DNA from 2 places in the Arthrobacter sp. 05N33_2 genome. Region 1 is predicted to be linked to the other one. Evidence: predicted binding sites of a transcription regulator. Region 1 holds the regulator's gene; the other holds the start of a gene.

Evidence for each region. The regulator LexA, encoded in region 1, represses DNA repair genes until DNA is damaged. The targets are predictions, from matches to a motif close to TCGAACANNTGTTCGA.
Region 2: AC1DHX_RS12695 (LexA family protein) is a predicted target of LexA. The motif match lies at 5,772-5,787, and genes of this name have one in related genera.

What each region holds. Positions count from the first base shown of each region.
Region 1 is NZ_JBFTNJ010000009.1:29,697-52,640, forward strand. Features, by position in the region: gene AC1DHX_RS07255 ((deoxy)nucleoside triphosphate pyrophosphohydrolase) at 1-433, opposite strand, end outside; gene AC1DHX_RS07260 (MFS transporter) at 622-1,830, shown strand; gene AC1DHX_RS07265 (cation diffusion facilitator family transporter) at 2,066-2,986, opposite strand; gene AC1DHX_RS07270 (GlsB/YeaQ/YmgE family stress response membrane protein) at 3,217-3,486, shown strand; gene AC1DHX_RS07275 (TrmH family RNA methyltransferase) at 3,636-4,532, opposite strand; gene rplT (50S ribosomal protein L20) at 4,598-5,068, opposite strand; gene rpmI (50S ribosomal protein L35) at 5,191-5,385, opposite strand; gene infC (translation initiation factor IF-3) at 5,501-6,616, opposite strand; gene AC1DHX_RS07295 (DUF1844 domain-containing protein) at 7,054-7,440, shown strand; gene AC1DHX_RS07300 (MFS transporter) at 7,628-8,941, opposite strand; gene AC1DHX_RS07305 (SseB family protein) at 9,004-9,945, opposite strand; gene priA (bifunctional 1-(5-phosphoribosyl)-5-((5-phosphoribosylamino)methylideneamino)imidazole-4-carboxamide isomerase/phosphoribosylanthranilate isomerase PriA) at 9,960-10,706, opposite strand; gene AC1DHX_RS07315 (hypothetical protein) at 10,748-10,906, opposite strand; gene hisH (imidazole glycerol phosphate synthase subunit HisH) at 10,907-11,656, opposite strand; gene hisB (imidazoleglycerol-phosphate dehydratase HisB) at 11,653-12,279, opposite strand; gene AC1DHX_RS07330 (histidinol-phosphate transaminase) at 12,351-13,469, opposite strand; gene AC1DHX_RS07335 (LysM peptidoglycan-binding domain-containing protein) at 13,538-13,972, opposite strand; gene lexA (transcriptional repressor LexA) at 14,505-15,254, shown strand; gene AC1DHX_RS07345 (ATP-dependent DNA helicase) at 15,366-17,516, opposite strand; gene hflX (GTPase HflX) at 17,509-19,107, opposite strand; gene AC1DHX_RS07355 (class I SAM-dependent methyltransferase) at 19,681-20,295, shown strand; gene dapF (diaminopimelate epimerase) at 20,276-21,229, opposite strand; gene miaA (tRNA (adenosine(37)-N6)-dimethylallyltransferase MiaA) at 21,281-22,186, opposite strand; gene miaB (tRNA (N6-isopentenyl adenosine(37)-C2)-methylthiotransferase MiaB) at 22,371-22,944, opposite strand, start outside.
Region 2 is NZ_JBFTNJ010000028.1:20,740-28,181, forward strand. Features, by position in the region: gene AC1DHX_RS12660 (ClpX C4-type zinc finger protein) at 1-80, shown strand, start outside; gene AC1DHX_RS12665 (LLM class flavin-dependent oxidoreductase) at 266-1,288, opposite strand; gene AC1DHX_RS12670 (hypothetical protein) at 1,472-1,774, opposite strand; gene AC1DHX_RS12675 (NmrA family NAD(P)-binding protein) at 2,186-3,124, opposite strand; gene AC1DHX_RS12680 (hypothetical protein) at 3,271-3,651, opposite strand; gene AC1DHX_RS12685 (hypothetical protein) at 3,658-3,975, opposite strand; gene AC1DHX_RS12690 (Y-family DNA polymerase) at 4,020-5,318, opposite strand; gene AC1DHX_RS12695 (LexA family protein) at 5,327-5,758, opposite strand; gene AC1DHX_RS12700 (SCO1664 family protein) at 6,018-6,785, opposite strand; gene AC1DHX_RS12705 (DUF3090 domain-containing protein) at 6,785-7,339, opposite strand; gene AC1DHX_RS12710 (MSMEG_4193 family putative phosphomutase) at 7,364-7,442, opposite strand, start outside.

The DNA.
Region 1 (22,944 bases):
GCCCGGTGGCCTGCACAGCCGCCAGGAGGGCCTCGACGATGGGGAGGTCCGCCGGGATCCACGGCAGGTCCAGGACCCCTGCCGGATTGCGGAGGTCGAGCCAGCGCAATTCGTCATGATCCTCCAGCGGCCGGGGTTCTCCCTGCGCGAGCTCCGCGAACCAGACCCTCATCGCCGCCTTCGCGTTGAGCGGCCAGCCCGCGGCGGTTTCCGCGGGCAGCTCCGCCCCGAGCCGCACCAGCACGCCCAGTTCTTCCCGGAGCTCGCGGTGCAGGGCGTCCTCGGCGGCCTCGCCTGGTTCGACTTTTCCGCCCGGGAACTCCCACATTCCGGCAAACTGCGGCGGCGCCGTGCGCCGGGCCACAAGGAGCATGCCCGGGTCCGCCAGGGAGTCCACTACTGCGCCGCCAACGACGCCAATGAGTCCAGTCACGCCCTCAAGTCTAAGGCGGGCGCAGGGTCCGGCGCCCGGGGGCCGGGGCCGGCCCCGGTAGGGGACAATGGTGGAGGCGGCCGCCACGACACCTTCCGGAATACTCGGCGCCCCCTCCCGGTTCTTAAAAGCATATTTATCTGTCCGATCCATCCGGTCCCTCCCGGAAAATCTCTCCGAAAAGACGAATGACAACCACCACACACGCCCCGGCGCCGACCAAGTCCGGCACCCGTCACGTTGCCCTGGCAATCATTGCCCTCGCGATGGGCGGCTTTGGCATCGGCACCACGGAATTCACCATGATGGGCCTGCTCAAGGAGATCGAACAGGGCCTGAACATCAGCACGCCCGAGGCAGGTCACCTGATTTCGGCCTACGCCCTCGGCGTCGTGATCGGCGCGCCGGTGCTGGCCGCGGTCGGGGCCAAACTCCCGCGGAAGTATCTGGCCCTCGGGCTCATGCTCTTCTTCAGCATCGCCAACCTCAGTTCCTTCCTCGCCCCGGACTACGGCTCCATGTTGGTGTCCCGGTTCGCCGCGGGACTCCCCCACGGCGCCTTCTTCGGGGTTGCGGCCGTGATTGCCGCCTCCCTGGTGGCGCCGACCAAGCGGGGTTGGGCCATTTCGATGGTCATGGCCGGGCTGACGGTGTCCAACGTCATTGGCGTCCCCTTCGCCACCTGGCTGGGCCAGAGCTACGGGTGGCGGCTTCTGTTCCTGCTGGTGGGCCTGATCGGCATCATTACGCTGTTCATGCTGTGGAAGTTCGTCCCGTTCCAGAAACCGCACGCCGATGCCAGCTTCCGCAGGGAGCTCGGCGCGCTCAAGCGGCTGCAGGTGTGGCTTGCCATCCTGGTCGGCATCGTCGGCTTCGGCGGGTTCTTCGCGACCTACACCTACATTTCGCACACCATGACCTCCGTCGCCGGCCTCCCGGCGGCCTGGCTGCCGCTGGTCGTGGCCCTGTACGGCGTGGGCATGGTGGTGGGCAACATCGTTGGCGGCCGGATCGCCGACAAATCCGTCATGGGCACGATTTACTGGGTCCTGCCCGGCACGGCGGTGGCACTCGTGGTTTATGCCGTGGGCGTCCACTGGGCCTGGTCCGCGCTGGTCATGGTGTTCGTCGTTGGCGCCGCCGGGTCCATGCTCGTTCCCGCCCTGCAGACCAGGCTGCTCGATGCGTCCCCTGATGCACCGTCGCTGGCCTCCTCGCTGAACCATGCTGCGCTCAACGTCGCCAACGCGCTCGGTGCCTTCCTGGGCGGCCTGGTGATCGCCTGGGGCTGGGGCTACGTCGCCCCCGCGCTCGTGGGCGCCGTCCTGGCCGTGCTGGGTCTCGGGGTCGCCGCCTTCAGCGGCGCAGTGGAACGCCGGCGGCCGCTGGCCTCCTAGCCACCCCGCCACCCGCCACCCGCCAGAACAGCCGCGGCCGAACAGCCTCGGCCGCGGTACCCCGCCAACGGCAGAGGAAGAGGCCGAGGCAGCAGGGTGCAGATGCTCCAAAAAGAACAGCAGTCCTGTCCAGTGATGCACTGGGCAGGACTGCTGTTCTGTTGAGGGGCTGCCGTTCCATCTGGCGGCTGCCGTTCTCCCTATGGGCTTCCGTTCTCCCTGTGGGCTGGGCGGCTCAGGGGGCGCTGACGCGCTGCACATCCGGTTCCAGATAGATGACCCGGGCAATCGGGACGGCTTCCCGGACCCGGACCTCCGCGTCATCAATCGCCTTCGCAATGTCCTGGCCCGAGTCCGAGCGGCCGATGCTGATCTTGGCCGCCACCAGCAGCTCCTCGGGGCCAAGGTGCATGGTCTTGAGGTGAATGATGCTGGTGCCGCCGGCCTCGATCGCGCTGCGGATCTTGGCGACGTCATCGCGGGTGGCCGACTCGCCCAGCAGCAGGGACTTGGTTTCCATGGCCAGCACCACGGCGATCGCCACGAGCAGCAGACCGATCATCGCGGTGCCGAGGGCGTCCCAGATGCCGTTCCCGGTCAGGAGCGTCAGGCCCACGCCGAAGAGCGCGAACACCAGGCCCACGAGGGCGCCGAAGTCCTCGAGGAGGATGACCGGGAGTTCCGGCTGCTTGGCGTTGCGGATGAACTTAACCCAGCTCTGCTTCCCACGCAGCGGGTTGGATTCGATGATCGCTGTCCGGAACGAGAAGGACTCGGCAATGATCGCGCCGATCAGGACGGCCAGCGGCACCCACCAGAAGTCACCTTCGATGGCGTGCGGGTGCTGGATTTTTCCCCAGGCCTCGTACAGTGCGAACAGGCCGCCGACGCTGAAAAGCACAATCGAAACGATGAAGGCGTAGATGTAACGCTCGCGGCCGTAGCCGAAGGGGTGCTCGGGGCTGGCTTCCCGCTTTGCGCGTTTGCCGCCGAGCAGGAGCAGCAGCTGGTTGCCGGAGTCTGCGAGGGAGTGAATCGCCTCGGCCAGCATGGACGAGGACAGCGTCAGAAAGTAGGCGACGAACTTCAAAACGGCGATGGTCAGGTTTGCGGCCAGCGCCGCGAGAATCGCCTTGGTACCGCCATTTGCAGCCACGTGAGCTTCTCCTTATGGGGTTCTTCCGGGGTGTATGCGAACACCGGAAGAACCCAGCGCCCACAAGGAATACCGTACCGGTTTCCGGGCCGGCGCCGAACCGCGGCGGGGACCAACGCTGCCACGTAACGATTGGGTAGTCCCCTGCTGACAAGCAATCCGCCCTATGTTAGCTTGAAGCCATATTCGGTATTCACAATTTGGATGCCGAAAAATATGTAGGAGGAGACATGGGCTTTCTTGGCTGGATCATTCTCGGACTCATAGTGGGTGCAATCGTCAAGGCACTCTTGCCCGGCAGGGTCGGTGGCGGCTGGGTTACCAGCCTCGTGCTCGGCGTCGTCGGCGCGATTGTTGGCGGCTGGATCGGGGACCTGCTGTTCGGCGGCGGCAAGATGGAATTCTGGAATCTCGGTTCCTGGCTCCTGGCCATCGTCGGTGGCCTCGCGGCCGCGTTCATCTACGGCGCCATCACAGGGCGCAACAAGACCACCACCTAATTCTTCAAGGCACTGGCCGCACACTTTGTGTGGGGGCGGCAGTGACACTACGACGGCGGGGCTCACCATTCGGTGGGCCCCGCCTTTCGTTTGGCCTGGGTTTTTCGGACAGGAATTCCTGCCGGACCCGCTGGTTTCCTGCTGAGCGGCTAGGGGGTTTGCTGGGAGCGGGCGCTGGCGTACAGACAGACAGTGGCTGCGGTGCCGAGGTTCAGGCTTTCCGCTTCCCCGTACACCGGCACGGCCACCCGGTGGTCGGCCAGCGCGATCTCGTCCTCGGACAGGCCTTGGGCCTCGTTGCCGAAGAGCCAGGCGGTCGGCTGTTCCAACGCGTACACCGATTCGGCGGCGGATGCCCCCAGGCGGCGGGCCGCGTTCTCGTCCTGGAGACGGTCCAGGTCCAGTTGTCCCTTGCCGTCCGCGGCCAGCACGCCGACGCCACGCTCCCGGCAGCGGGCCACGACTTCCTCGACCTCCGCGCCCAGGACAACGGGCAGATGGAACAGGGAACCCGCCGTCGACCGCACGGCCTTGGGGTTGTAGATGTCCACGCTCGAGCCGGTCAGGATGACGGCGTCGGCGCCGGCGGCGTCGGCCGCCCGCAACACGGTGCCGGCGTTGCCGGGGTCCCGGACCTGGCACAGGACGGCAATCAGCCGCGGGCCGGTGTCGAGCACGTGCTCAAGGCTGACGTCCAGGAAGCCGCAGACGGCAATGATGCCCTGTGGGGTGACGGTGTCCGCCATCGCAGCGATCACTTCGTCGGTTGCGAGGTGCGCGTGGGTTCCCTCGGCCAGCTGCTCCAGCTCCGGGTGGCGGTCCAGGCAGGCCTCGGTGGCGTACACCTCATAGACGATGCCGGGCTCCCCCGCGGCGATCCTCTTCCGGTGCAGGACCAAAGCCTCACGGACCGCCTGCGGGCCTTCGGCCAGGAACTCGCGACGCTTTAAACGGGCCGGGCGCCCGGCAAGCTGTGCCACCTTCCTCATCCGATCAGCTCGGGGGTTGGAGAGTGGAAAGTCTTGCGGGCGCCCGGTTTCGTTCATATAAGAACCTTAGTGGCTATTCCAGCCGGCTCTTGAACGAGACAGTCTTTCAACTGCGGGAGGAACTACTTTGCAGCCTCGTCGGCGGCCTTCTTGGCAGCAGGCTTCTTCGCGGGAGCCTTCTTGGCAGCCTTGGGAGCCGGAGCAGCCTCAGCCTGGACGGCCGGAGCGGACGTGTCGGCAGGCAGCGAGTCCTTGGCGACCTTGACCAGCGCGGCGAAGGCGTTGGCGTCGGAAACGGCCAGCTCGGCCAGCATACGGCGGTCAACCTCAACCTCAGCGGCCTTCAGGCCCTGGATCAGGCGGTTGTAGGTCAGGCCGTTGGCGCGGGATGCAGCGTTGATGCGCTGGATCCAAAGACGGCGGAAGTCGCCCTTCTTCTTCTTACGGTCACCATAGCTGTACACAAACGAGTGCAGCAGCTGCTCTTTTGCCTTGCGGTACAGGCGTGAACGCTGTCCGCGGTAACCCTTTGCGCGTTCGAGGATAACCCGGCGCTTCTTGTGGGCGTTAACCGCCCTCTTCACACGTGCCACGTGCGTACTCCTTAGAAAATTTCTGATCCCAAGCGTCTACTGCCGGAACGGTCCGGCTGGCCTGAGAAGCCTTTTTGGTAGTTGACTGCTGCCAGGTGGCGAACAGTCAGAGAACTTGGAACTTAGATGCCGAGCATCTTCCGGATGACCTTGGCGTCGCCCTTGAAGACGATCTTGTCGCCGGCAAGGCGACGGGTCAGCCGGGAGGACTTGTGCTCGAGGTAGTGGCGGCGGTTGGCCTGCTGGCGGCGCAGCTTGCCGGTACCGGTCAGCTTGAAGCGCTTCTTAGCACCGCTGTGGGTCTTCATCTTCGGCATGGGAACCGATCTCCTTACGTATCCGCAGAAAAGTCTGCAGCTCTTTCGTGCAGCCACCCCTGCGGGCGGCGTGCTGGTTGCCTGCTGCCGGACATTGCTGTCCGGCAGCCGTGAACTAGTTGGTCTTCTTGGTGCCAGGCTTGGCGGCTGCCCGGGGGGCGGCCGGCCGTGCGGCGGGCTTCGGCGCTGCGGGCCTGGGTACCGGCTTCGGGGCAGCAACCGGCTTCGGTGCTGCTGCCGGAGCGGCTGCCTTTTCCTCGGGAGCCTTCGCTACCGCCGGGGCCGGAGCGGCCTTCGGAGCCGCGGGAGCCTTGGCTGCTGCCGGCTTCTCGGCGGCCTTCGGAGCCGCCGGAGCCTTCGCTGCTGCCGGCTTCTCGGCCGCCTTCGGAGCCGCCGGAGCCTTCGCTGCTGCCGGCTCCTCGGCTGCCTTCGGTGCGGCTTCCGCCGGCACGTCCTGGGCGGGGGCCTCGTCGGCCTTGGTCTCTTCGACCGGAGCCGCTTCAACCTTGACTTCTTCAACCTTGGTCTCTTCGACCTTGGCTTCTTCGACCTTGGTCTCTTCAACCTTGGCTTCTTCGACGGGTGCCTCCGCTGCGGGTGCCTCCGGCGATACGACGTAGCCTTCCGGCAGGAGGTCCGACAGCGTCTGGGTCAGCGGGGCGTTGCCACCGGAGACATCGACGCGTCCCGAAGCCTTGGCTTCGTTCTCAGCCTTGGCTTCTGCGCGCTGCGTTGCGCGGCGGGCCTCCGCCTTGGCTTCGGCCTTGTTCTTCAGCGGGCCAACCACCATGACCATGTTGCGGCCATCGATGCGCGGGCTGGACTCCACCACACCAACTTCGGAGACGTCGTCGGCGAAGCGCTGGAGCAGGCGGATGCCCATCTCGGGGCGCTGCTGCTCGCGGCCGCGGAACTGGATCATGGCCTTGACCTTGTCGCCGGCACCGAGGAAGCGGAGCGCGTGTCCGCGCTTCGTTTCGTAGTCGTGGGTGTCGATCTTCAGGCGGAAACGGATTTCCTTCAGGACCGTGTTGGTCTGGTTCTTCCGGGCCTCGCGTGCCTTGACAGCGGCTTCGTACTTGTACTTGCCGAAGTCCATCAGCTTGCACACCGGAGGCTTCGCCTGCGGTGCAACTTCAACGAGATCAAGATCGGACTCGGCAGCCAAACGCAGGGCATCCTCAATACGGACAATTCCTACTTGTTCGCCTGCAGGGCCGACCAGCCGCACCTCGGGGACGCGGATACGCTCATTGATTCTTGGCTCGCTAATGTTAAAGCTCCTGTGTTCGTGAGGGGTATTCCACCGGCAAAAAGAGAAGGCCCCCAATTGCCGGAGCAATCGAAGGCCTCGAGATCGGAACTGCCGCCCTCAATGGGGCAACATGCACTTCCTGCGGACCGGAGTCCGAGGTAGTGCCCGACCAGGTACCCGGCAACCTTGACTCCTGGACAGGAGGGGCTTCCCGAAGGAAGTTTCGCGGCTGACGCGGGTGGGAGAGAACTCCGCTTGCAAACTAAAGCCAACTCTACAGAAAGACACCCGTTCAACGCACGTATGCGTCGCCGGGCGCCAACTTCAGTGACAAGCACTGCCAGTCAGAACACTGCATTCTATAAAAGCTTGAGAATAACGACATTTAGTCGGTCTGTGACAAGCTTACCAGCATGAGCACTTCAGATAGTAATTCCCACGTCTTCGAGCCCGCGGCAGCCCAGGCGGACGTCTCGCAGCAGATCCGCGACATCTCGGAAGTCCCCTCGATCGAGGTCATCACTACGGCCGCCGTGCACCTGATGAGCGCCGCCGCGGTAAAGCTCGGCCTCGCCGCCGAGGAAAATGCCCAGGACCTCAAGGACCTGGACGAGGCCCGCAAGCTGATCACCGCCCTCGCCGGTCTGGTGACCGCGGCGGCGCCCGAAATCGGCTCACAGCACGCTGGACCGTTGCGCGACGGACTCCGTTCGCTCCAGCTGGCCTTCCGCGAAGAATCGATCATCCCGGACGCGCCGGGCAAGGGCCCGGGCGAGAAGTACACCGGCCCCGTCAACTAAGCAACCGTCAGCCAGGACAACGCCGGCGTGCGGACCACCCAGGTCCGCCCGCCGGCGTCGTTATTTTCCGTCCGCACCATTTTCCGTCCGCAGGATTTGCCGTTCACAGGATTTTCCGTCCGCAGGATTTGCCGTTCACAAAGCCCGGGCGCGTGCCCGGAGTGGCGCAATGGCGGCAGGCCCGCGTTCAGACGCGGGCCAGGCGGCTGCGCCGGACCTGTTGCAGGGCCAGTCCCACCAGGCAGAGGGCCACGCCCGCCAACCCCACTGAGACGAAGCCGGCCGACGGGCCGATGAGGTCAATGAACAGCCCGGCAAGCGGCGCTCCCAGGGCCACTCCGCCGGTGAGCGATGACCCGTACCAGCCCATCGCCTCGCCACGCCGGCTTTCATCCACCAGTTCGGCCACCTTTTCCGAGGCCGCGGACAACACCGGCGCGCACAGCAGACCCGGCAGCAACGCGAGCAGGCTGAGCGTCCAGACGTCGGTCGCGAAGGCCATCGGGACCGTCAGCGCTGACATCCCCAGCAACAGGAGGATCGGGGAAACGGCCCGGTGCATGGCACCGTAGAGGACGCCGCCCACCACCGAGGCCGCGCACCAGAAGAGGAACACGATGCCGATTTCGGCCTGGTGGCCGCCGGTCTGGAGCGCCGCGACGATGCCGACGTCGGTGCCGCTGAGGACCATGCCGGCACCGGCGCCGACGGCAAACACGGCGGCTACGGCGGCGGTGAACCAGCTGAAGTTGTGGATGACCCTGTGGCGCAGGCCGGATCCCCGCCGGCGGCGCTCCTCGGCGGCGGCCGCCAGGGGTGCCAGTTCGGCTGCTGCCTCCTGCAGGTGGGCCGGCGCGGCGGCGACCACTGCGGCTTCCGCGCACTCCAGCTCCTGCGCCTCAAGCCCGGCGTCCGGGGAAGCACTCCGGGTGGGCGGGTTGAACCACATGAGGAAGAGCCCGGAGACGGATGTGGCCACTCCCACGACTGTCAGGCCCAGGACGGACTGGCCGCTGGTGGCGACGACGGCTCCGACGGCCGGGCCGATCATGAAGACCAGCTCGGTGGCGATGGCGTCGAGCGCAAAGGCAGTCCGGCGCTGTTCCCCGGGGGCCAGAACGCCCAGCGACTGCCGCACCACGCTGAAGATGGGCAGAGTCAGCAGGCCCCCGATGAAGACCAGGGGCAACAGGGCCTCGTAGGACACGTGCGGCACGATCGACCAGATCACGGCCTCGGAGACCACAGACGGAATCAGCGCCTTTCGCAGCCCCACGGTGTCGACCCGGCGTCCGCGCCAGGGCGCGCCGACGGCGATACCGATCGTCATCACGGCGGCGGCCGCTCCGGCGGCGGCGTAGCCCTGGCCGAGGGTCAGGACGATGTGCAGGGTCAGCAGGACGCCGGCCGCCGAGTGCGGTATGCGGGCGATCATGCCGACCAGCAGGAGGCGCCTGATGGGCCGGATGGCCAGCAGCTGACGGTAAAGCGCGAAATTCACGGACTATATCCTTCTGGTACTGCCCACGGCAGCACCGGGAGGTCCCCCCGTTGGGCCGTCAGCTATGGTGCTGCACGCTGCAGCTTGACCTCGATCGAATCAACCCGCTCGGCAAAGATTTCATTCCGGGCCCAGGCGTTATTGAGGCCGGCGACGATCGACTGCACGCCGGCGGCGTCGAGACCGTCTTCAAGGTAGAGGACCACACGGAGTTCCGGGCCGGCTCCCCCACCGGGGAGCCGCCTGCCATCGGCCGTGGCCGAGGCAACTCCACCCCCCGGATGAATTTCAACACGGCGGACCGCCGGAAAGCCAACCGCGCCTTCCCCGAGTGCACCCGCGAGATCGGGGTCGGCGTATGACGGCGTCCATGGCTGCTGCTGGGCGAGGGCCCAGACTGCCGGCCGGCGGACCACGAACGTCACTTCCGAGCCGGGATCGAGCACGAGCAGCTCCGCCCCTTCCGCGACCGCTGACAAGGCGGCCCGGGCCGCGTACACGGCGACCGGCCTGGCCTCCGGGTGCCACGCCGTCAGTGACGCTGCCGAGGTGAACACCGGCATGGCCGTCCGTCCGTCCGGCGCCTTGAGCGTCACCAGGGCCATGTCGGCCTGCTTGTCCGAGTGCAGCGGATCCCCGTTGGGCCCGGCCGCGGCCTCGCCCTCTTCGGCGAGCTGGGCGAGGATTGGCACGAACACCCGGGCGGTGGCCAGCGCGGCCACCACGGCCGCCTCGTCGCCAGTGCCCGCGGCGAGGTCGGACAAGGCCGCCAGATAGCCGGCGTCGGCGGTGCCGTCGTCGTCGTCGAAATTATGGATCTTGGCGTCATTGCCGGACAGGCTGCGCCCAGCCCAGGGTTGGCCGGCGGAGTCCGTGGCCCCGCCGGCGCCGGCAAGGGCCGCCGCGATATGCCCGGGCAGATGCCGGATGGGACCGGCCCCGGTCCCTGCCTGCACTGTCTCGTGGGGGTTATTGGGGTCGTGGGTGTCGTGGGAGTGCGTCATGGGCGCCTTCGCCGCTAGCGGCGGCCGGCGACGTCGAGGGCCTCGGGCAGGGTGAAGTTGCCGTTGTAGAGGGCCTTGCCGACGATGGCGCCTTCGACGCCGAGCGGCACCAGGGAGCGCAGGACCTTGAGATCCTCGAGGCTGGAAATGCCGCCGGAGGCGACCACCGGCTTGCCCGTTTTCTCGACCATCTGGCGCAGGAGTTCGACGTTGGGGCCCTGGAGCGTGCCGTCCTTGGTCACATCGGTCACGACGTACCGGGCGCAGCCGGCGTCCTCGAGGCGGCCGAGCACGTCCCAGAGGTCCCCGCCTTCCTTGGTCCAGCCCCGGCCGGCGAGGGTGGTGCCGCGGACATCCAGGCCGACGGCAATCTTGTCGCCGAAGCGCTCGATCACCCGGGCCGTCCATTCCGGGTTTTCCAGTGCCGCCGTGCCCAGGTTGACGCGTGCGACGCCGAGGTCGAGGGCCTTCTCAAGGGATTCGTCGTCGCGAAGGCCGCCGGAGAGCTCCACCTTGATATCGAGCCGGCCGACGACCTCGCGCAGGAGCTCGGCGTTGGAGCCGCGCCCGAACGCGGCGTCCAGGTCGACCAGATGCACCCACTCAGCCCCCTGCTGCTGCCAGTTGAGGGCGGCCTCCAGCGGGGTGCCGTAGCTCGTCTCGCTGCCGGCTTCGCCCTGTACGAGCCGGACGGCCTGTCCGTTGACGACGTCGACGGCGGGCAGGAGCTCGAGTACGGGCAGCGGGGTTTCGGTGGTCATCGTGGAGTCCTCAGCTTGGGGATGGGGGTGGGGAGGGGCGGTCAGGACGCCGGCAGGGTCAGGAGGTAGGCGGCCAGCAGTGACATGCCGGCGAGGATGTAGAAAACGATCTGCACCCAGAGCGGACTTTTCTGCTGGCGGAAGGAGATCCCGCCGCCAACCAGCAGGCCGGCCACGCCCATGAGCACCAGGGACCACATCTAGGCGGTCCCTTCCGGGGCTGCGGTACGGTCCGGGGCTGCGGGGCGCAGGCTTTGGACCCAGTTGCGCAGCAGCCGGGCGCCGGCGTCGCCGGACTTCTCCGGGTGGAACTGGGTGGCACACAGCGGGCCGTTTTCCACGGCCGCGATGAACGGGGCACCGTGGTCGGACCAGGTCACCAGCGGCGCAGCCATCCGCGGCTGGATGACGTCGAAGTCCCACTTCTGGACACCGTAGGAGTGCACGAAGTAGAAGCGCTCGTCCTCAACCCCGGCGAAGAGCCTGGACCCTTCGGGGACGGCGACGGTGTTCCAGCCCATGTGGGGCACGACGTCGGCAGGCAACAGTTCCACCTTGCCGGGCCATTCCCCCATGCCCTCGGCTTCGGTGCCGTGTTCGACGCCGGCCTCGAACAGCACTTGGAGCCCGACGCAGATGGCCAGCACGGGGCGGCCTCCGGCGACACGGCGGCCGATCATGCGGATGGCGTCAACGGCCTTGAGTTCGCGCATGACGGTTTCGAAGGCGCCGACACCGGGGACGACGAGGCCGTCGGCATTGAGGACATCCTCAGGCTTGGAGCTGAGGGTGACTTCGGCGCCGGCCCGCTCCAGCGCGCGGACGGCGGACCGGACATTCCCGGAGCCGTAGTCCAGCACCGTAACTGTGGGCTTTCCCTGCGGGGAGACCGGCTTGGTCGCGGCGGCGGGGTCGATGATGGCCCCGTCGCGGAGCACCGGGCCGGTCACAAAGCACCCTTTGTCGACGGGATGCCCTCGACGCGGGGATCCGGCTCGACGGCTGCGCGCAGGGCACGGGCAAAGGCCTTGAACTGGGCCTCGACGATGTGGTGGGGGTCACGCCCGGCAGTGACGTTCATGTGCAGGCAGATCCCGGCGTGAAGGGTGATCGCCTCGAAGACGTGGCGGGTCAGGGAGCCCGTAAAGTGGCCGCCGATCAGGTGGTATTCCTGGCCTGCCGGCTCGCCGGCGTGGACCAGGTAGGGACGGCCGGAGACGTCCACGACAGCTTGCGCGAGGGCCTCATCGAGGGGAACGGTCGCCTCGCCAAAGCGGCGGATCCCGGCTTTGTTGCCCAGGGCGGTCCGCAGAACCTCGCCGAAAGTGATGGCCACGTCCTCGACAGTGTGGTGGACATCGATGTGGGTGTCGCCGGTGGCCTTGACGGTCATGTCAATCAAGGAGTGCTTGCTGAGGGCCGTCAGCATGTGGTCGTAGAACGGGACCGACGTGCTGATGTCTGAAACGCCGGTGCCGTCCAGGTTGATCTCGACCAGGACCGAGGACTCGCTGGTGGTCCGTTCCATGCGTGCGGTCCGGCCCTCGGCGGCGGTGGATCCGGTGGTGCTCATGTAGATGTGTCCTTTGGAAGAAGGCAGGGTGTTGGGCAATCTGGCGGGGACGATTGGGCTCCCCACCAAGTCTAGGCCTGCGGCTTTGCGGAGCCGGCCAGGATGAGTTCGAGTGCCTCCAGGAAGGCTGTGGTTTCTGTCTCAGTGCCGGCGGTGACGCGCAGGTGCCCCGGAATACCGACGTCGCGGATGAGGACACCGGCGTCCAGCATGCGCTGCCAAACCTCATGGGGGTTCTCGAGGCCGCCGAAGAACACGTAGTTGGAATCAGACGCGGCCGGGGTCAAGCCCAACCGCGTCAGTTCCGACACGATCCGGTCGCGCTGGCGCTTGATGTCCTCGACGTCCGCCATGAGCGCCTCCCGGTGGTGCAGGGCAGCCAGGGCCGCAGCCTGGGTGATGGCGGAGAGGTGGTACGGGAGACGCACCAGGCGCAGGGCATCCGCGACCTCCGGGGCCGCGGCCATGTAGCCGAGCCGCGCACCCGCGAGGGCGAAGGCCTTGCTCATGGTGCGCGAGACGATGAGCCGCTCCCGGCCAGGCAGCAGGGTGAGAGCACTGGGCGTGCCGTCGTGGGCGAACTCGTGATAGGCCTCGTCGACGATCACGATGGTCTGGCTGGCCTCGCCGGCGTCATAGACTGCCTCGACCACATCAAGGCCCAGCCCCGTGCCGGTCGGGTTGTTCGGGGAACAGAGGAAGACAATGTTGGGCTGAAGCTCGCGGACTTGCTGTGCCGCTGATTCCGCACTGAGCCCATAGTCGGACGCGCGGGCCCCGACGACGTACTCCGTATCCGTGCCGGAGGCCAGCAGCGGGTACATCGAATACGTGGGAGGGAACCCGAGGGCCGTCCGGCCAGGGCCCCCGAAGGCCTGGAGGATTTGCTGAAGGACTTCGTTGGAACCATTCGCGGCCCAGATGTTCTCCGCGTCCAGCCCATGGCCAAGGTATTCGGCGAGGGCTTCGCGCAATTCGGTGAATTCGCGGTCCGGATAGCGGTTCAGCCCGGCAGCGGCGGCGCTCACGGCTTCGGTAATCGCGGCGCGGACATCGGCCGGGACCCCATGGGTGTTCTCGTTGACGTTGAGCAGGATGGGGACGTCCAGCTGCGGCGCGCCATACGGACGCAGGCCACGCAGATTGGTTCGGAGGGGCAGTCGGTTGAGGCGCTCAAGCTGGTCAGTCACGTGACCAGTTTAAGTGGTAGCGGGACGGGCGCTGAAACTGTGACGCCCGCGACGGCACCCGGGGGTGGCTACTTGGACGGAACAAACAGTTGCTGGCCCGGCATCACACGCGCGGCGTCCAGATTGTTCAACTGCACGATATCGGCCACAACATCGCGGGGATCGCGCTCCGGGGCCACCGACCCGGCAATGGCCCAGAGGGACTCCCCCGGTTGGACTGTGACGGATACGGTCGGCGTCACCGAGAGCTGGTCTGCGGAATCTGCCGCTTTCGCGGGAGCGTTGAGGAATCCGCTGAAGGACAGGATGAACGCCGCCAGCAGAATCAGGGGGACGCCGAAAAAGACGAAGCGTCCGCGCCGGGTGAGCCGAAGCGGCGGCTGCTTGGTCCGGCCGCCGGAAACCGCGGCGGCGGCTCCTTGCTGCGCCCGCGACGGCGCGGAGCCGCGGCGCCTGGCGTTGAGCGGGTACACGTTGCCGTGACTGGAAACGCCCTGGCCCATGCCGCTTTGGTCGAGGCCGCCGTGTCCGATGCTGCCGGGTCCGATGTTGCCGTGTCCGATGCTGCGGCGATCCGCTGCGCCACCCGGACCAACACCACGGTGGCGGGTCGTGACGCCCTGAATGTTAGTGCCGTCAAACGCGCTTGAAACTGACATGAACTGAGCCCTCCTGGACCATAAGTTGCCGCCCGGCGTACTCACGTACTCGCCGCCAACCGGCCGAACCTTCGAACATAGAACCGAACATTGCCTGCGAACCCAGATCGTCGGAATCGAACACATATTCGAATCTTACTTGTTCTGTTTTAGCACTTACTAACGAACGATGTCGAGACTCGCTAGAACAAATGTTTGAAAAAGGTCTGCGGCTGGCCTATTTTTGAGGGACAGGACAACCACTTTCGAACTCCCACTTTCGAACTACCAGTGGGAATTCATTCGTAGTTGATCAGCAGGGTCTGACATTTCAGGCCGGAAGTTCCCGGTGACAGCAGCCACGGCAGCCGGGCGGAACGGAAAGGCGTTGGCGAACATGGCAGCACAAGCCACCGGCGGCAGGGCCACCCCACGGAGCCCGCAGCCCGCCCGGGCCCCCAAGAGCCTCACCGTCCGGCAAAAGAAAATCCTGGAGACCATCCAGCGGTCCGTCACGGACAAGGGCTACCCGCCGTCCATGCGCGAAATCGGCGACACCGTCGGTCTCGCCAGCCTGTCGAGCGTGACCCACCAGCTCTCCCAACTGGAAAAGCTCGGCTACCTGCGGCGCGATCCGAAGCGGCCCCGGGCCATGGAAGTGCTCATGCCGCTGACCCTGGACGAGGGGGCCACACCGATATCTGGTATCGAGAAGTCCAGCCCCTTGCGGGCCGTCGGCGGCCTGTCGGTAACCGAGCTCGCCAGCGCCACTGACACGGCAATGGTGCCGTTCGTCGGACGCATCGCCGCCGGCGGGCCGATCCTCGCGGACCAGGTGGTGGAGGACGTCATGCCGCTGCCCCGCCAACTCGTGGGCCATGGCGAACTCTTCATGCTCAAGGTGGCCGGCGACTCGATGATCGACGCCGCCATCTGCGACGGCGACTGGGTGGTTGTCCGCCGCCAGGGTGATGCCGTGAACGGCGATATCGTTGCCGCCCTGCTGGACGACGAAGCCACTGTCAAGACCTTCCGCCAGCGGGACGGCCACACGTGGCTGTTGCCGCAAAACACCCAGTACGAGCCCATCCTGGGCGACCACGCCGTCATCATGGGCAAGGTCGTATCGGTACTGCGCTCCCTCTAAACTGCGCTTGCTCTAAACTGCGCTCCCCTTAGCCATCCGGGGCATGCTGCCAGTTCGGAGCGGCCACCCCGCGGCGGATTTCCGGCGCAGGGTGGCGGCCCCGGTTGGGACTTAGGCTTTCGCGGAGTCTTTCGCCAGGCGCTTCAGGGCTGCCATGGCTATCGATGAATCGGTGGTGGGCCAGAACGGCGGCAGCGCGGCGCGCAGGAAGCCGCCGTAACGCTCCGTGGAGAGCCGCGAATCCAGCACTGCCACCACGCCCTTATCCGAGGTCGAGCGGATCAGCCGTCCGGCGCCCTGCGCGAGGCGGATGGCGGCGTGCGTGGCCGAGACGGCCATGAAGCCATTGCCGCCGGCCTGGGCCACGGCCCGCGAACGTGCCGTCATCAGCGGGTCGTCCGGCCGCGGGAAGGGAATCCGGTCGATGACCACCAGCCGGCAGGACACGCCAGGGACGTCGACGCCCTGCCAGAGGGACATGGTGCCGAACAAACACGTGTCAGGTTCGTCGGCAAACTGCCGCACGAGCGCCGTCATGGTCGACTCCCCCTGGCACAGGATGCTGAGGCCCAGCCGGGGCCGCATGGCCTCGGCTGCTTCCTCTGCGGCGCGCCGCGAGGAGAACAGGCACAGGGCGCCTCCGCCGGAGGCGCGGATCAGCTTCTCGAGTTCGTCCAGGGCCTCGGGGGACGTTCCGCGGCCGGGTTTGGGCAGGTGCCGGGCTACGTAGAGGATGCCCTGCTTCGGGTAGTCGAACGGGGAGCCGACGTCGACGCCGGTCCAGCTCGGGGCGCCGTTGCCAACCAGGCCCAGGCCGCCGGCGGCGGGTTCGAAGGCAGCGCCGATGGCCAGTGTGGCCGAGGTCAGGATGACGGTGTGGTCCGCGAACAGGCCCTCGCGCAACCGCCCTGCGACGCTCAGCGGGGCAACGTTGATCCACGCCGGCGCGCTCTCGTCCGGCTGGGAGTAGCCCTGCGCCGGGTCGAAGCTGCTGTTGCGGGAGAACCACACGACTTCGCGGTTTTCGCGCGCCGCCAGGAGGCGTTCACAGAGCTCCAGGATGACCATTAGGCGCGAGCGGGCCAGCTGCCGTCCGCCGTCCGCCGACACGGAGCTGTCCCCCTTGGAATCTGACAGGGCGGCGCGGCACGCGTCGCGCAGCTGGTCGATGCAGTCCAGCTGCTCGCTGTTCAGGCCGTTGGGCATCAGCCCGCTGGGGACGCCGTCGATGGCGAGCTCCAGGTGGGCGGCGGCATTGTTCAGCGCATCCACGGTGATGCCCGTGTGCTTCCGGGCCCCGGACGCGGCGGCGTGCACCATCGCCACGGAGAGCTGGCCTGAGACCGCGCCCGTGACGCGGTCCTGAAGTTCGTGTGCTTCATCCACCACGACGACGTCGTACTCCGGCAGGACCGCCAGGCCTTCGAAGGCACTGACGGCGAGCATGGCGTGGTTGGTGACCACGACGTCGGCATCGGCGGCGTTCTGCCGTGCCAGTTCGCTGAAGCATTCGGCCGCGAGCGGGCATTTCTGCGCGCCGAGGCACTCCATGGAGGTGACCGAGACCTGGCGCCAGGCCCGGTCCGTGACGCCCGGCATGAGCTCGTCGCGGTCCCCCGTGGCGGTCTCCTCGGCCCATTCGCGCAGCCGGACAACTTCCTTGCCCAGCTGGGAGGACGGCCCGCCAAGTGCGGCGGCGAAGTGCGGCACGGACGTGTCCTCGCCGAGGGAAAACAGCTGTCCCTCGGAAGGTTCTTCGGACGGGAAGCCGCCCTCGAGTTTGTGCCGGCAGACGTAGTTGGACCGGCCCTTGACCAGGGCGACCTTGACGGGCCGCTCCAGGGCAGGGGTGATGGTCTTGAGCAGCCTGGGCAGGTCCCGGCCCACAATCTGCGTTTGCAGTGCCAGGGTGGCGGTGGAGACCAGGGTGGGTTTGTTGCTGGTCAGCGAATGCGCGATCAGCGGAATCAGGTAGGCCAGCGACTTGCCGGTGCCGGTGCCGGCCTGGACCAGCAGGTGATCGCCGCTGTCTATCGCGCGCGCCACCTGCCGGGCCATTTCGTGCTGGCCATCGCGGCTCTGCCCGCCCATGCCGGACACGGCACGGTCGAGCAGCTTAACAACAAACTCCTCGCCGGCCGCGCCGGCAACCGAACCGGCGCCGGTATCGGCGTCGGCCGGCCCAGCGTCAGCTGGTTCGGCGTCGGCCGGCCCGGCGTCGGCTGGTTCGGCGTCGGTCCTGGTCACCGCAGCCTCAGTCATTGCTGATGAAGGGATCCAGTTCGGCGGCGAGTCCTTCACGCACCATCACCACGGCACGGGTCCCGGTTTCCTCGTGGTCGAGGCTGAGGATCTCGGCGTCGCTCTCGTGGAGCTTGCTGATCAGATCCCCGCGGTTGTACGGGATGAGCAGTTCAAGCTTCACGCTGGGCCGCGGAATGCCGTCGCTGATGGCCTTGAGCAGTTCCGGAATGCCTTCGCCGGTGCGGGCCGAGACCACCACGTGGCGCGGCTCGCGCTGCTTGAGCCGTTCGACTACGAACGGGTCAGCGGCGTCGGCCTTGTTCAGGACAATGATTTCCGGAACCTTGCGCGCGTCGACTTCGCTGAAGACCGTCCGGACAGCCGCGATCTGGCCTTCCGGATCTGGGTGCGAGACGTCCACGACATGCAGGATCAGGTCAGAGTCGGCGACCTCTTCCAGCGTGGAGCGGAATGCCTCCACGAGCTGGGTGGGCAGGGAACGGACAAAGCCCACGGTGTCGGCCAGGGTGTAGCCCAGCCCGTCAGCGGTTTCGGCCTTGCGGACGGTGGGGTCCAGGGTGGCGAACAGGGCGTTTTCCACCAGCACCCCTGCGTCGGTCAGCCGGTTCAGCAGCGAGGACTTCCCGGCGTTGGTGTACCCGGCGATGGCGACAGAGGGCACGGCATTACGACGGCGGTTGGCGCGCTTCGTTTCCCGGGCAGGCTTCATAGCGGCGATTTCGCGCCGCAGCTTGGCCATCCGGGTGCGGATCCGACGGCGGTCCAGTTCGATCTTGGTCTCACCGGGACCACGCGAGCCCATGCCGGCACCGGCGCCGCCCACCTGGCCACCGGCCTGGCGGGACATCGATTCACCCCAGCCGCGCAGGCGCGGGAGCAGGTATTCGAGCTGGGCGAGCTCCACCTGCGCCTTGCCTTCACGGCTCTTGGCGTGCTGGGCGAAAATGTCCAGGATCAGCGCTGTACGGTCAATGACCTTGACCTTGACGATGTCCTCCAGCCCGCGCCGCTGGGACGGGGCCAATTCGGCGTCGACGACGACGGTGTCGGCACCGGTGGACATCACGATGGCTTTCAGTTCCTGTGCCTTGCCGGAGCCGAGGAAAGTCCCGGGATCGGGCTTGGCGCGCCGCTGGACGAGCCCGTCGAGGACCTCGGAGCCGGCCGTCTCAGCGAGGGCAGCAAGTTCGCGCAGGGAGTTCTCGGCGTCCGCGAGGGTGCCCTCGGTCCAGAGCCCGGCCAGGACGACGCGCTCAAGGCGCAACTGCCGGTATTCGACCTCGGTGACGTCTTCGAGTTCGGTGGACAGGCCGGCCTTGCGGCGCAGTGCGTGCCGTTCCTCAAGGTCCTGCTGGTCGCCGTCGAAGTTGGTGTACACCTCGTCCAGGCGGGAGATGGCCTGCGCCTTGCCGAGCACCGACGTCGGGCTGCTGGTGCCAGCACCGGCGGCGGTGCCATGGCCGGTGCCGCCGCCGCGGCCTGGGGCGGGGGTGTCCTTGGAAAGGATCCGGTCGATTACAGCTTGAATCTCTTCAGGGCTCATGTCCTGGGCTGCTGAATCGGGTCCGGTGTTGGGGTGGCTGGTCATGGTCTCCTTTAAAGGTTCGGCACTTTCAGAATAGTGCCGATTGTTGCTCTGTGGGGCGGTATTCGCGCTGGGCTGACGGCGGGGGGTCATGCGGGCCTCCTGGAATGCCTGCGGCAACGGCGCCGGGGCGGGGCTGGCTCTGTGCGGAGCGGTGGCTGGGGACGGTAGAGGCGGCTACGGCGCCTGGCTGCGGGGACACTGGCTGTGTGGGCGGTGCCGGTGCCGGTGCCGGTGCAAACACGTTGAGGTAGGTGCCTCCGCCACGCCGGGCCCGGGAGCGGGCCAGGGAGCACGGTGCTCGAAAAACTGTGCCAGCAAGACACGGTGCCTGGGAAATGGCTGGATTCCAAGTGGTGCGGGCGCCCGCGGGTGAGAAAACTCACCCCTGCAATGGCGCACTCAGCGGAAGGCGTTTACCTGCATCGCTACGGAGTCCCTCGGCGTCCCTGACAAGGACGGGACGGGACCCGTGCCGGCTACTTGGAGATCAAGATCATGTTTTGTAGCGTAGCAGACGCTGGCGCTCCCACCCGGTTTCCCATACGGGCTGGCCGCGAACTAATCTGGCCCATTATGGAGTCTGCACACTATTTCAGCGCCCAGCCGGCCGGGCCCTTTACCCGTAAGCCGCTCACTGTGGATCTTGCCGGCGAGACGCGCCGGCTGCAGACGTCCTCGGGGATCTTCAGCCCGGACGGGATCGACAAGGGGACGGCCGTGCTGCTGGCCGACGTCCCGGCGCCGTCGCCGCAGGGCAACCTGCTGGATATCGGCTGCGGCTGGGGACCGATCGCCCTGACCATGGCCCTGCGGGCACCGCACGCCCAGGTCTACGCGGTGGACGTGAACGAACGCTGCGTGACCCTGACCAATGAAAACGCCGGGCTGTTGGGGCTGCACAACGTATCCGCCAGCACGCCGGACGCCGTGGACCCCGACCTGCGCTTTGACACCATCTGGTCCAACCCGCCGATCAGGATCGGCAAGGATGAGCTTCATGCCCTCCTGCGCCTGTGGATTCCCAGGCTGGCGCCGGGCGGATCGGCCTGGCTCGTGGTCCAGAAGAACCTCGGCTCGGACTCGCTGCAGCGCTGGCTCTCGGCGGAGCTCGACGCCAGCTTCAGCGTGACCCGGGAGAGCACGTCGAAGTCGTTCCGGATCCTTCGAATCAGGAAAGCGTCCCGCTAGCGACGATCACGGCCGGGCCGCTGAGTTCGACGTGTTCGTGCCCCTCCGGGCCCAGGAAGAATTTCACGCCGACGACGCCGCCGGGGACGTGGACGTTCCACGCGTCCGGTGCGCCCTGGCCGGCCCAGTGGCGAATCGCGACGGCGGCGGCGCAGGCGCCCGTGCCGCATGACTGGGTCTCCCCCACTCCGCGCTCGTGGACCCGCATGGTGATGGTGCCGGTGCCGTCGTGGACCAGTGGTTCGGAGGGCACAACGAATTCGACGTTGGTGCCGTGCGGCGGCGTCGGGTCCACCCGGGGGGCCGTGAACAGCTGCGTGGCCTCCAGTTCGGCTGTTTCGGCCAGGGCCACGACAGTGTGCGGGTTGCCCATGCTGACGGAGAGGGCGGGCCGTGCGACTTCGAGCCCGTCGGCGCTGACCAGCGAGTCCATGGCCCGCGCGGTCGCCTCGCCCGGGAAAATGAATTCCCAGGGGCCCATGTCCACGGCGTAGCCCGCAGCCGTCCGGACGATCGTCTTGGCACCGCCCCGGGTTCCAATGACGAGCGATTCGCCGGCCGGCAGGTCCACGAGGCCTTCGGCGATGAGGAAGTGCACAAAGACGCGGACTCCGTTTCCGCACATCTCAGAGAGCGAGCCGTCGCCGTTGCGGTAGTCCATGAACCACTCGGCATCGGGGTGCGCGGTCAGCAATTGCTGCCCCTCGGGCAGGAGCCGGGAAGGCACGGCCCGGATCAGGCCGTCGCCGCCGATGCCACGGTGCCGGTCACAGAGCGCCGCGACGTGCTCCGGGCTCAACTCGAGCGCGCCGTTGGGGTCTGCGATCAGGACAAAGTCGTTGCCCGTTCCGTGGCCTTTGGAAAACTTCAGGCCGCTCAGCGGGGCGGTATCGCCGGCAGTACGGTCAGCGGCTACGGCTTGGGATTCGTCCATGCTCCAAGGTTACCGTTCCGCCCCGACCGCTCCGGCACCGTGACCCAAGCGCTACGCCGGAGGCAGAACCGGCGTCGCCCGGCAGAGGCCGGCGGCCTCGGCCACGAGGTCAGGATCGTGCCAGCCCAGCCAGGTGACCCGGGGATCCGCACGGAACCAGGTCAGCTGGCGGCGCGCGAACTGCCGGGTGGCGATGATGGTTTCGTCCGCGGCCTGCTCCACGCTGAAGGCACCGTCGAGCACCCGGAGGAACTGGGCGTAGCCGAGGGCCCGCGGCGCGGTCCGGCCGCTGCGGAGCCCTGCTGCGTCCAGCCGGCGGACTTCGTCCAGGAGCCCCCGGTCCACCATCGCGTGGACCCGGTCGGCCAGGCGCTGCCGGAGCAGTTCCCGGTCCACCTCGAGTCCGATCTGGACGGCAGGCTGGAAGTATTGGCGGGCCGGCATGAAGGAGCTGAATGGCCGCCCGGTGAGCTCGAAGACTTCCAGGGCGCGGATGATCCTGCGCTCATCGCCGAGCCTGCCCGCGGAGACGGGGTCCACTGCCTCGAGCCGTTGCCGCAGGGGCGCGGGGCCCGCGGTAGCCAGTTCCGCCTCGAGCCGGCCGCGGATGTCCGGATCCGTGCCGGGGAATTCCAGGACGTCGAGGGCGGCGCGGACGTAGAGTCCGGAGCCGCCGGCCAGGATGGCGCGCTTACCCCGGCCGTGGATGTCGGCGATCAACGCCCGGGCCTGCTGCTGGAAGTCCGAGACGCTCGCTTCCTCGGTCACGTCCAGAATGTCCAGCAGGTGATGCGGCACACCGCGGCGCTCCACCTCGGTGATCTTGGCGGTTCCGATATCCATGCCGCGGTAGAACTGCATCGAGTCGGCGTTGATGACTTCACCGTCGAGCTCAAGGGCGAGGGAAACGGCCAGGTCTGATTTGCCGGATCCGGTCGGCCCGACGACGGCGATCACCGGCGGCGCGGCCGGCCGTGCCCCCTGCGCCGCCGCATTTTGGGCAGCGTCCTGCTGGGCCGTGTCCTGCTGGGCAGTGCCCTCGACCGCCAAGGCCCGGGCTGTGTCCTCGGCCGCTGTGGCCCGGGCTGCTGGGTTCTGGACTGCTTCGTTCCGGGGAGCGCCCTGCGGGCCGGGCACGGCGCTAACGGCCGCGGACCGGGAGGCTGGGCATGCCCAGCGACACGCCGGAGGTGCCCGACGCGCTGGTCTTGCCCGCCGGGCTGGCCGGGGCGCCGCAGGAATCTGCCTGCGACCGGTCCCAGGCATCGCCGGCACGGGACCGGCGCAGGCTGTAGTCCTCGGCCGAGGCGGGGTCGGAGACGAGGTGGAACGCCGCCGCCTCTGTGATGGTGACAGTCACCAGATCGCCGGGCCGGGGCACTTCGGCTCCGGCGGGCACGGAGAAGTGCACCAGCCGCTGGTCCCGGGACCGGCCGGAGAGGCGGTGGGTTTCCCCAGCCTTACGGCCCGACTGCGCCGTCACCATGACCTCGACGCGGCGGCCAAGCTGCCGGGCGTTTTCCTCGGCGGCAATCCGGTCCTGCAGTGCCGTGAGGCGTTCGAAGCGTTCCTGGACCACGGCCTTGGGCAGCTGGTCCGGCAGGTCCGCGGCGGGCGTGCCCGGCCGCTTGGAGTACTGGAAGGTGAAGGCGGTGGCGAACCGGGACTTCGCCACGACGTCGAGGGTGGCCTGGAAGTCCTCCTCGGTCTCGCCG
Region 2 (7,442 bases), on a different contig from region 1:
TTGGCGCGGCTCTGGGCATGACCCGGCAATCGGCGTGGGAACGCTTTCAGCCCCCGCCGCCCATTACCCCCGGCGGCTGACGCACCTGAGGGTGAGGCCGCGTGCCAGCATCTCTTTCGCTCTGACCTGGTGGCTTCCGCCGCGTTGTTGTGGGATCGATGCCGTCCGAAATGGACCTCAGGTGCACACAGCGGTCCCGCAGTAGAGCGTCGACACCGCCGAAATTAACCGCGACTGCAGTGCCCGGGGAATCTGTCACGAGGGGTCAGCGCCAGCCGAGCTGCGGCGCCACATACTTCAGGATCGACTCGATGACGTGGGCGTTGTAGTCGACACCGAGCTGGTTCGGGACCGTGAGGAGCAGGGTGTCTGCCGCGGCGATCGCCTCGTCCTCGGCCAGCTTCGCGGCCAGCTCGTCCGGGGCACCGGCATAGGAGCGGCCAAAGACCGCGCGCGTCTTCTCGTCGATGTTGCCCACCTGGTCGGAGCTGTGGCGGTCGCGGGCGAAGTATTGCCAGTCGCGCTCGTCCGTTAGCGCGAAGATGCTGCGGCTGACCGAGACGCGCGGCTCCCGCTCGTGCCCCGCCTCCTTCCAGGCCTGCCGGTAGAGCTCGATCTGCTCGGCCTGCTGGACGTGGAAGGGCTTGCCGCTCTCATCATCCTTGAGCGTGGAGCTCTGCAGGTTCATGCCGAGCTTCGCCGCCCAGATGGCCGTGGCGTTCGAGCCGGAGCCCCACCAGATGCGCTCGCGCAGGCCCCTCGAGTGCGGCTCCACGCGCAGCAGGCCCGGAGGGTTCGGGAACATCGGGCGGGGGTTCGGCGCCGCAAAGCCCTTGCCAGTGAGCACCTCGAGCAGACGCTCGGCGTGCCTGCGGCCCATGTCGGCGTCCGACTCGCCCTCGGCGGGGGCGAAGCCGAAGTAACGCCATCCGTCGATGACCTGCTCGGGTGAACCCCTGCTGATGCCCAGCTGCAGCCGGCCGCCCGCGATCAGGTCGGCCGCGCCAGCGTCTTCCGCCATGTAGAGCGGGTTCTCGTAGCGCATGTCGATTACGCCGGTGCCGATCTCGATGCGGCTTGTCCGGGCCCCGATCGCGGCGAGCAGAGGGAACGGGGAGGCGTATTGCTGCGCGAAGTGGTGGACTCGGAAGTAGGCGCCGTCCGCACCCAGCTCCTCGGCCGCGACCGCGAGGTCGATCGCCTGCAACAGCGCGTCCGACGCGGTGCGCGTGCCGGAATCCGGGTGGTCGGTCCAATGGCCGAAGGACAGGAATCCGATGTTCTTCACACCGGAAACGAACATGGTGGCGGCGGTTCTTATTCCCACTTGATCGTGTCAGGTATTTCTGGCCCCCGGAAGGGCATGGCCTCATCCCGACAGGCGCCTGTGTGCGGTGTGGCCGTCAAGGACGAAGCGGATGAACGTCGCAATCTGGCCGGAGCCTGGCGCCCCTTAGGCGGGACCGGGGGATCAGCCGGCCGAGTAGGGGGTCCGGAAGAGGGTGATTCCCCATTCCGGGTTGTGCAGCACGATTCCAGTCTCCCGCTGTGCAAACTGAAACGGAGCCTGAAGGTATCGTTTCATCCGCGCCTGTTCCTGGTCCCACGGGAAGTTGCACGTGCCCAGGGAACTTTCCAGTGTCCCCACATCCGGCGTGATCGTTTCGCCGGCAATGCTGACCGTGACCGCATACGAAGCGCAGGGGATACGCACGGTCATCAACGTGCGGCCGCCAACGCTGCCGAACCGTATCGCGTAATCGCCGGAGCTCATTCCCGGATCACGGGGCACAGAAGCCGGCGTAATGGAACCGGATGTGAAGTACTGGCACTCCAGCGCTCCATTGCCTACGACTTTCTCTGCACGCTGTGGCAGGCATTCATCTATACCGTGCCCGGGGGTAGGCGGAATCGGCGGAGCCGGGGTGAGGGTCATGCCTGGTGACAGTCCGGCGCCCGTCGATGGTGCGGCCGTGGCGGCGGGCGGTTTGGTGACCGTTTGCTCGCCGGCCGACTTGCTGAGTGGGGGAGTTGACGCGCAGGCCGCGGTTAGCGCGACGACGGCGAGGCATACTACGGACAGCAGTGTCGGCGTCGTGTGCATTCCATAACGAGCGGGTCCCCCGGGCGCGGCCATGATCCGAACCCTAGGGGTTCGGGGCTTGTCCGTGCAACAACCCCCAGGCTAGGGGACCGGGGCCGGTGAACTCTGCTGCACGTGCTGGTCCAGGACGTCCCGGGCGGTGGTCCACGTCCGGCTCCCGTACCGGTCGTTGCTGACGTAGTTCAGGGTCGCGTCGCCGCTGAACATGCTGGCGAAGTACTGCATGCCCTGCCACGGCGGGAACGGCTTGTCAGAGGCCGGCATGAGGGCTTTGACGACCCGGCTCATAGCAGTCAAGGAGCCGACGCTGCCCGCGTAGAGGAGCCCGAATTGCGTTCCGGTCAGGTCGGACATGGTGGCTGCCAGGGTCCTTGCCGTGACCTGGTCTCCGGCGATCTGAAGGACGCGGGGCGCCCGATCGTCGAGGGCGGCGGCGGCGGTGTAGGAGGCAGTGTCATCCTTCGTGGTGAAGTCGAGCACCTGGTCGGCGTCGGACCAGAAGAGCACCCGACGCCGCGAGAACAGGATCATGGGAGCCTGCCCGGAGAGCATGTCGGTGAAGGCGCCATTGAGGATGGAAGTGGCCCGGATTTCGGTGGCATCCAGCCGCTGTGCAAAGTCTCGGCGGAACTGTAAGTTCCGGTTGCTTCGGGGGCGGATTCCGCGGTAATCGATGGAGTAATCGGAAGGGATGAAACGCGGTACGCCCACCGCGGCCGCCGCCTCCAGCAAGCGCGATTGGGCGTCGAAAATTGCGCTGTCCACGCCGTTGATCGCGGAGACTACGCAGTCAACATCCGCGCAGGCCCTTCGGAGGGCCACCGGATCGTCGTAGCCCGCCTGGATCACTTCGACGCCTTGGGCGCGGAGCTGCGCAATGCGCTCCGTGCTGGTCCCAGGCCGTGTCAGGACCCGAACGGTGGCCCCCAGGGCGACCAAATTCTGCAGGATACGCCCGCCGAGATCGCCGGTGGCGCCGGCCAGAAGGACAGTGCCCGGAGTGGGAGTCGTCGGGATCATGGTTCGCACCTCAAGTGTCGGGCGGAAAGGGATGGTGGGCTAAAGACTACCAACGGCAGGGCAGCTGCGATTCCCGCGTGTGACTCAATGCATCCCGGGCCGGACTGATCAGCGGAACCGTTGGACGTCGGTTCGCGGGCCGGCCTCTACTGCCAGCGGTGGGATTCCAGCGCGCGAAACAGGGGAGCGCGGCCGCTTTTCAGATGGTCAACGGGGCGGGACCCGCCGAGTTCCCGGCAGGGTGTAACCATCCAGGCCGTGAAGTAGTTGTGCGGAACCTTCAGTTCTATGGCGCGCTGGAAGAGGTCGACGACGGTCGGGTGGAGGTGGCCGCCGGCGACGAATTGGAATCCCGGGCAGAACGTGCCGTCGTCGATGAAGACGCGGACGAGCTGCTGCATTACAGGGTCGGGGTCGTCCATCAGTTCGGCGAGGCGGCGGCGGACCTGTTCCAGGGCGGGCAGCGTGAATTCTTCCCTGATCCCCGCCCAGATCTGGTCGTTGATCGGCTGACGGTTCAGTGTCACCGTTGCCTAGCCGCCGTCGCTGATGTCGTCCAGGAGCCACTGGACGGAGCGTGGATTCCGGCGCAGCGTGAAGGTGCGCAGCGCTGAATTAGCCCCCAGCCGGGCCTCGACGCGCCAGTATTCGGTACCGGCCGGGTTGGCGCCAGCGGCGGCCGTGCATCGGGTGCCCCGCCCGGCGTCACCGCCGATCCAGTGCCGGGATTCGGTGGCCGGATCGACAAGCCAGATCCGTCCGTCGTGCCGGATGGCAAGGGGCTTGCCTGCCGGGTCGAGCCGGACTTGAAGGTCAAGGGTTCGTGTGGGGTTTTCGGTGCTGAGGGTCATGGGGGTGGTCTTTCGTGGTGCGGTGCTGCGGGGGCGTGTTGGCGTTAGGCGGCTTTGACGAGGGGGAGTTCGTCCCAATGGGTGGTGTAGCGGGGGGAGAGCATGTCCCGTTTCATGGTCCAGTCCGGCCCGCCCCGTATGCCGGCGTGGCCGAGGCCGATGGAGCCGCGCCCGTATCGGCGGGTCACATCTTCCAGGAGGGTTCCGATGTGGCGTTCCTCGTGCGGATTTTGGAACAGGGCCAGCGGTGCCTGGTTGCCGGTGGGCCGCAGGTCGGTGACCATGATGCCGGCCCGGGCGTATTTGATGCCTTCCTGGATGTGGGGCAGGAGGGCGTGGGCGGCCCGGGTGAGCAGGACGGGATCGGCGGTGGGCATCGGCAGCGGCACGCACACCGAGGGGTAGGAGGTGTCGTTCGGGTTGAAGTGCGAGGTGCCGGCGAAGGCGGTGAGGACCTTGGCCTGGAGGCTGTATTTGGCCAGCCGTGCCGATGCCTGCTGGCCGTAGACGGACAGGACCTGCCGCATGCCGGCGGCGGTGGTGATGGGGGTGGCGAAGGAGCGCGAGAAGATGAGCTGGTCCCGGCCGATCCGTTCTTCCTCCATCGGGATGCACGGCGTGCCCTGCAGCTCCAGGACGGTGCGCATCATGACCACGGAGAAGCGGTCCCGGATCATCACCGGGTCGGCCCGGGACAGGTCAAGGATGGACTGAAGCCCTAAGGCGTTGAGGCGTTTGGTCAGGCGCGTCGCGACGCCCCAGATTTCGATCACAGACAGCCGGCCCATCAGCGCTTCTCTGGTGGCGGCGGGCACGGAGTCCCAGTGGCAGACCCCGTCGAAGGCCGGGTTGTGCTTTGCCCATTTGTTGGCCAGTTTCGCGAGGGTCTTGGTCCCGGCGATCCCGACGCAGACCGGAACCCCCACGTTGCGCCGCACGGCTGCCTTCATGGTCTGGCCCAGGACCAGCAGGTCCTCCGGCGCGCCTTTGACGCCCAGGAAGGCCTCGTCGATGCTGTAAACCTCCAACCAAGCGCTGTAGCGGCCCAGCAGTTCCATCACCCGGGCGCTGATGTCCCCGTAAAGCTCGTAGTTGCTCGAGAGGGCAACAAGTCCCCACTCCTTCGCCCGCGGGGCGAGTTTGAACCATGGTTCACCGAGGCCGATGCCGAGAGCCTTGGCTTCCGGGGACCGGGTGACGGCGCACCCGTCGTTGTTGGACAGTACGACGACGGGCCGGCCTTCGAGGGACGGGTCGAATGCCCGCTCGGCCGAGGCGTAGAAGCAGTTCACATCCACGTGCGCGATCTGCGGCATCCGCCGCATCGGGGAGGGCTTAGACATGGTGTGCCTCAAACATGGTGCAGGCAGCGGGTCGCGACGCCCCAGATGACCAGATCCGACAGGGACGGAACGCGGATGTCCGGGTAGGACGGATTCTCCGCCTGCAGCACGACGCCGGCGGCCGTGATCCGCAGCCGCTTGATGGTCAATTCTCCGTCCAGGACGGCTATGACTACGGACCCGTCCTTGGGTTCCAGGGCCCGGTTGACGATCAGTTCATCCCCGTCGCTGATGCCGGCGCGTTCCATCGAGTCTCCGGAGACCCGCACGACGTACGTGCTGGTGATGTCCTTGATCAGATGCTCGTTCAGGTCAATCCGCCCATCAAAGTAGTCCTGCGCCGGCGATGGATACCCGGCCGCGACGGGGACCGGAGAGATCAGCACCGACAGCAACGACATGCCCGCGTCTATCACGCGGGGACCGACAACAACGCCCACAACACACCCTTATTCGAATATATGTTCGATACATTCAGTGTAGCCGGATGGGCCGACAAAAGTTGGACTCTGCCCATATCCCTCGGCTGCGCGGGCAGCGCGGTTTCTCCTCAACATCCCAACACCTGACTGAAGGGGTGCTGTATATGGGACGCTCGGCGCGTCGTCTGCGGAAGGTGGGGCCTGCGGGCTTGGTTGAGCGTAGGCGCTGTTATCGGCGTTTGGGCAGCCAAATTTTGACAGTTGAGCCGCAATTCCCTTAGAACAGCGGCCAGGGCACCGCCGACATCTCACCGCTCGGAGCCGGAAACCGCCCTGCCAAGCGCAACCGTGCGCAGCGCGCGGCGAGCGATGCGATTTCTTCGGCGCTGAGCAAGTCCGCCAGGTTTCGGCCCAGCCCACCGTGCAGTCCTTCGCTGACACGATCGATGCCGTCGCGTTCCTCGGCGGTCAGAGCGTCTCCCAGCCATCCCCACAGCACCGTGCGCAGCTTGTGGTCACGGTGAAAGGTGAGCCCATGGTCCACGCCGTGCCGGTGTCCGTCCGTCATGGCAAGAATGTGGTCGCCTTTGCGGTCGGCGTTGTTGACGACCATGTCGAACACCGCCATGCGTCTGAGCGCCGGCGAGTCTTCGTGAACGAGGGCGACCATCCGTCCGTTCTCATCCCGTCCCTCGAGAACATGTTTCCAGCCCGTCTCCGGCACTTGGTCCGTCGCGACCAGGTTCACGGCGCTTTGGGCGGGGTCTTGCTCCTGCCAGAGCTGCACCATTCCTTCGCCCAAAGGACCATCGCGCAGCCAGGTGCGCGGCACCACGTCCCAGCCTAAGACCTGCGAGACCAGGTAGGCGGCCACCTCCCGGTGAGCCAGGGTGCCGTGGGGAAAATCCCACAGCGGACTTTCGCCTGCTATGGGCTTATAGACGACCACCACGTCGCCGATGCTGCCCAGAAATGTAGCGTTTGAAGCCGTCGTGATACGGCCGGTGAGCGTCAGCTCGGCGGTCACTAGGTCCGGCGCTGGCATCAGACCTCGGGAAGGGTGCAGATGTGCCCGTCGGCGTCTATGGGGTAACCGCAGAGCGGGCACGTCGGACGCCCGGCGCCCACGATCTCACGGGTGCGCTTGGCGAATGCGCGGGCGGTGCCGACCGGCATTCGCACCAGCAGCATTTCGGACTCGTTAGCGCCGCCCTCATCAAGCGGTTCCTCGTTGTCATCAGCATCGACATCGGCGATGGGGTAGGCCTCTATTACGACCTGGGCCGTGGTTGGGTCCCAACCTAAGCTCATGGCGCCGGTGCGAAACTGCTCCTGAACGGCCTCGAGCTGGTCATTGTCGACAAGTTCAATGGGAGTGCTCGTGGGAACGCTGAAGGGGTTGCCCTCGACGGTGATGAGCTGGTCGAGAATTTCGTCGATCTTCTCCGCGAGCAGAGCCGACTGCTGCTTCTCCAGGGCAATACTCACGATCTGCGTCCCTGCGCGCACCTGCAGGTAGAATGTGCGCGCCCCTGGAAGGCCAATGGTGCCGACGACGATTCGATCAGGCCAGGCAAACTCGTGAACACGTGTAGGCATGTCAGTATTTTAGGCACATGAGGTTCATGGCGCCTTTTGCCCTGCACCGCCGCCCACCGGCGCATCGCCAGAGTGGATGCCGTTCGACAGCCACGACAGGTCA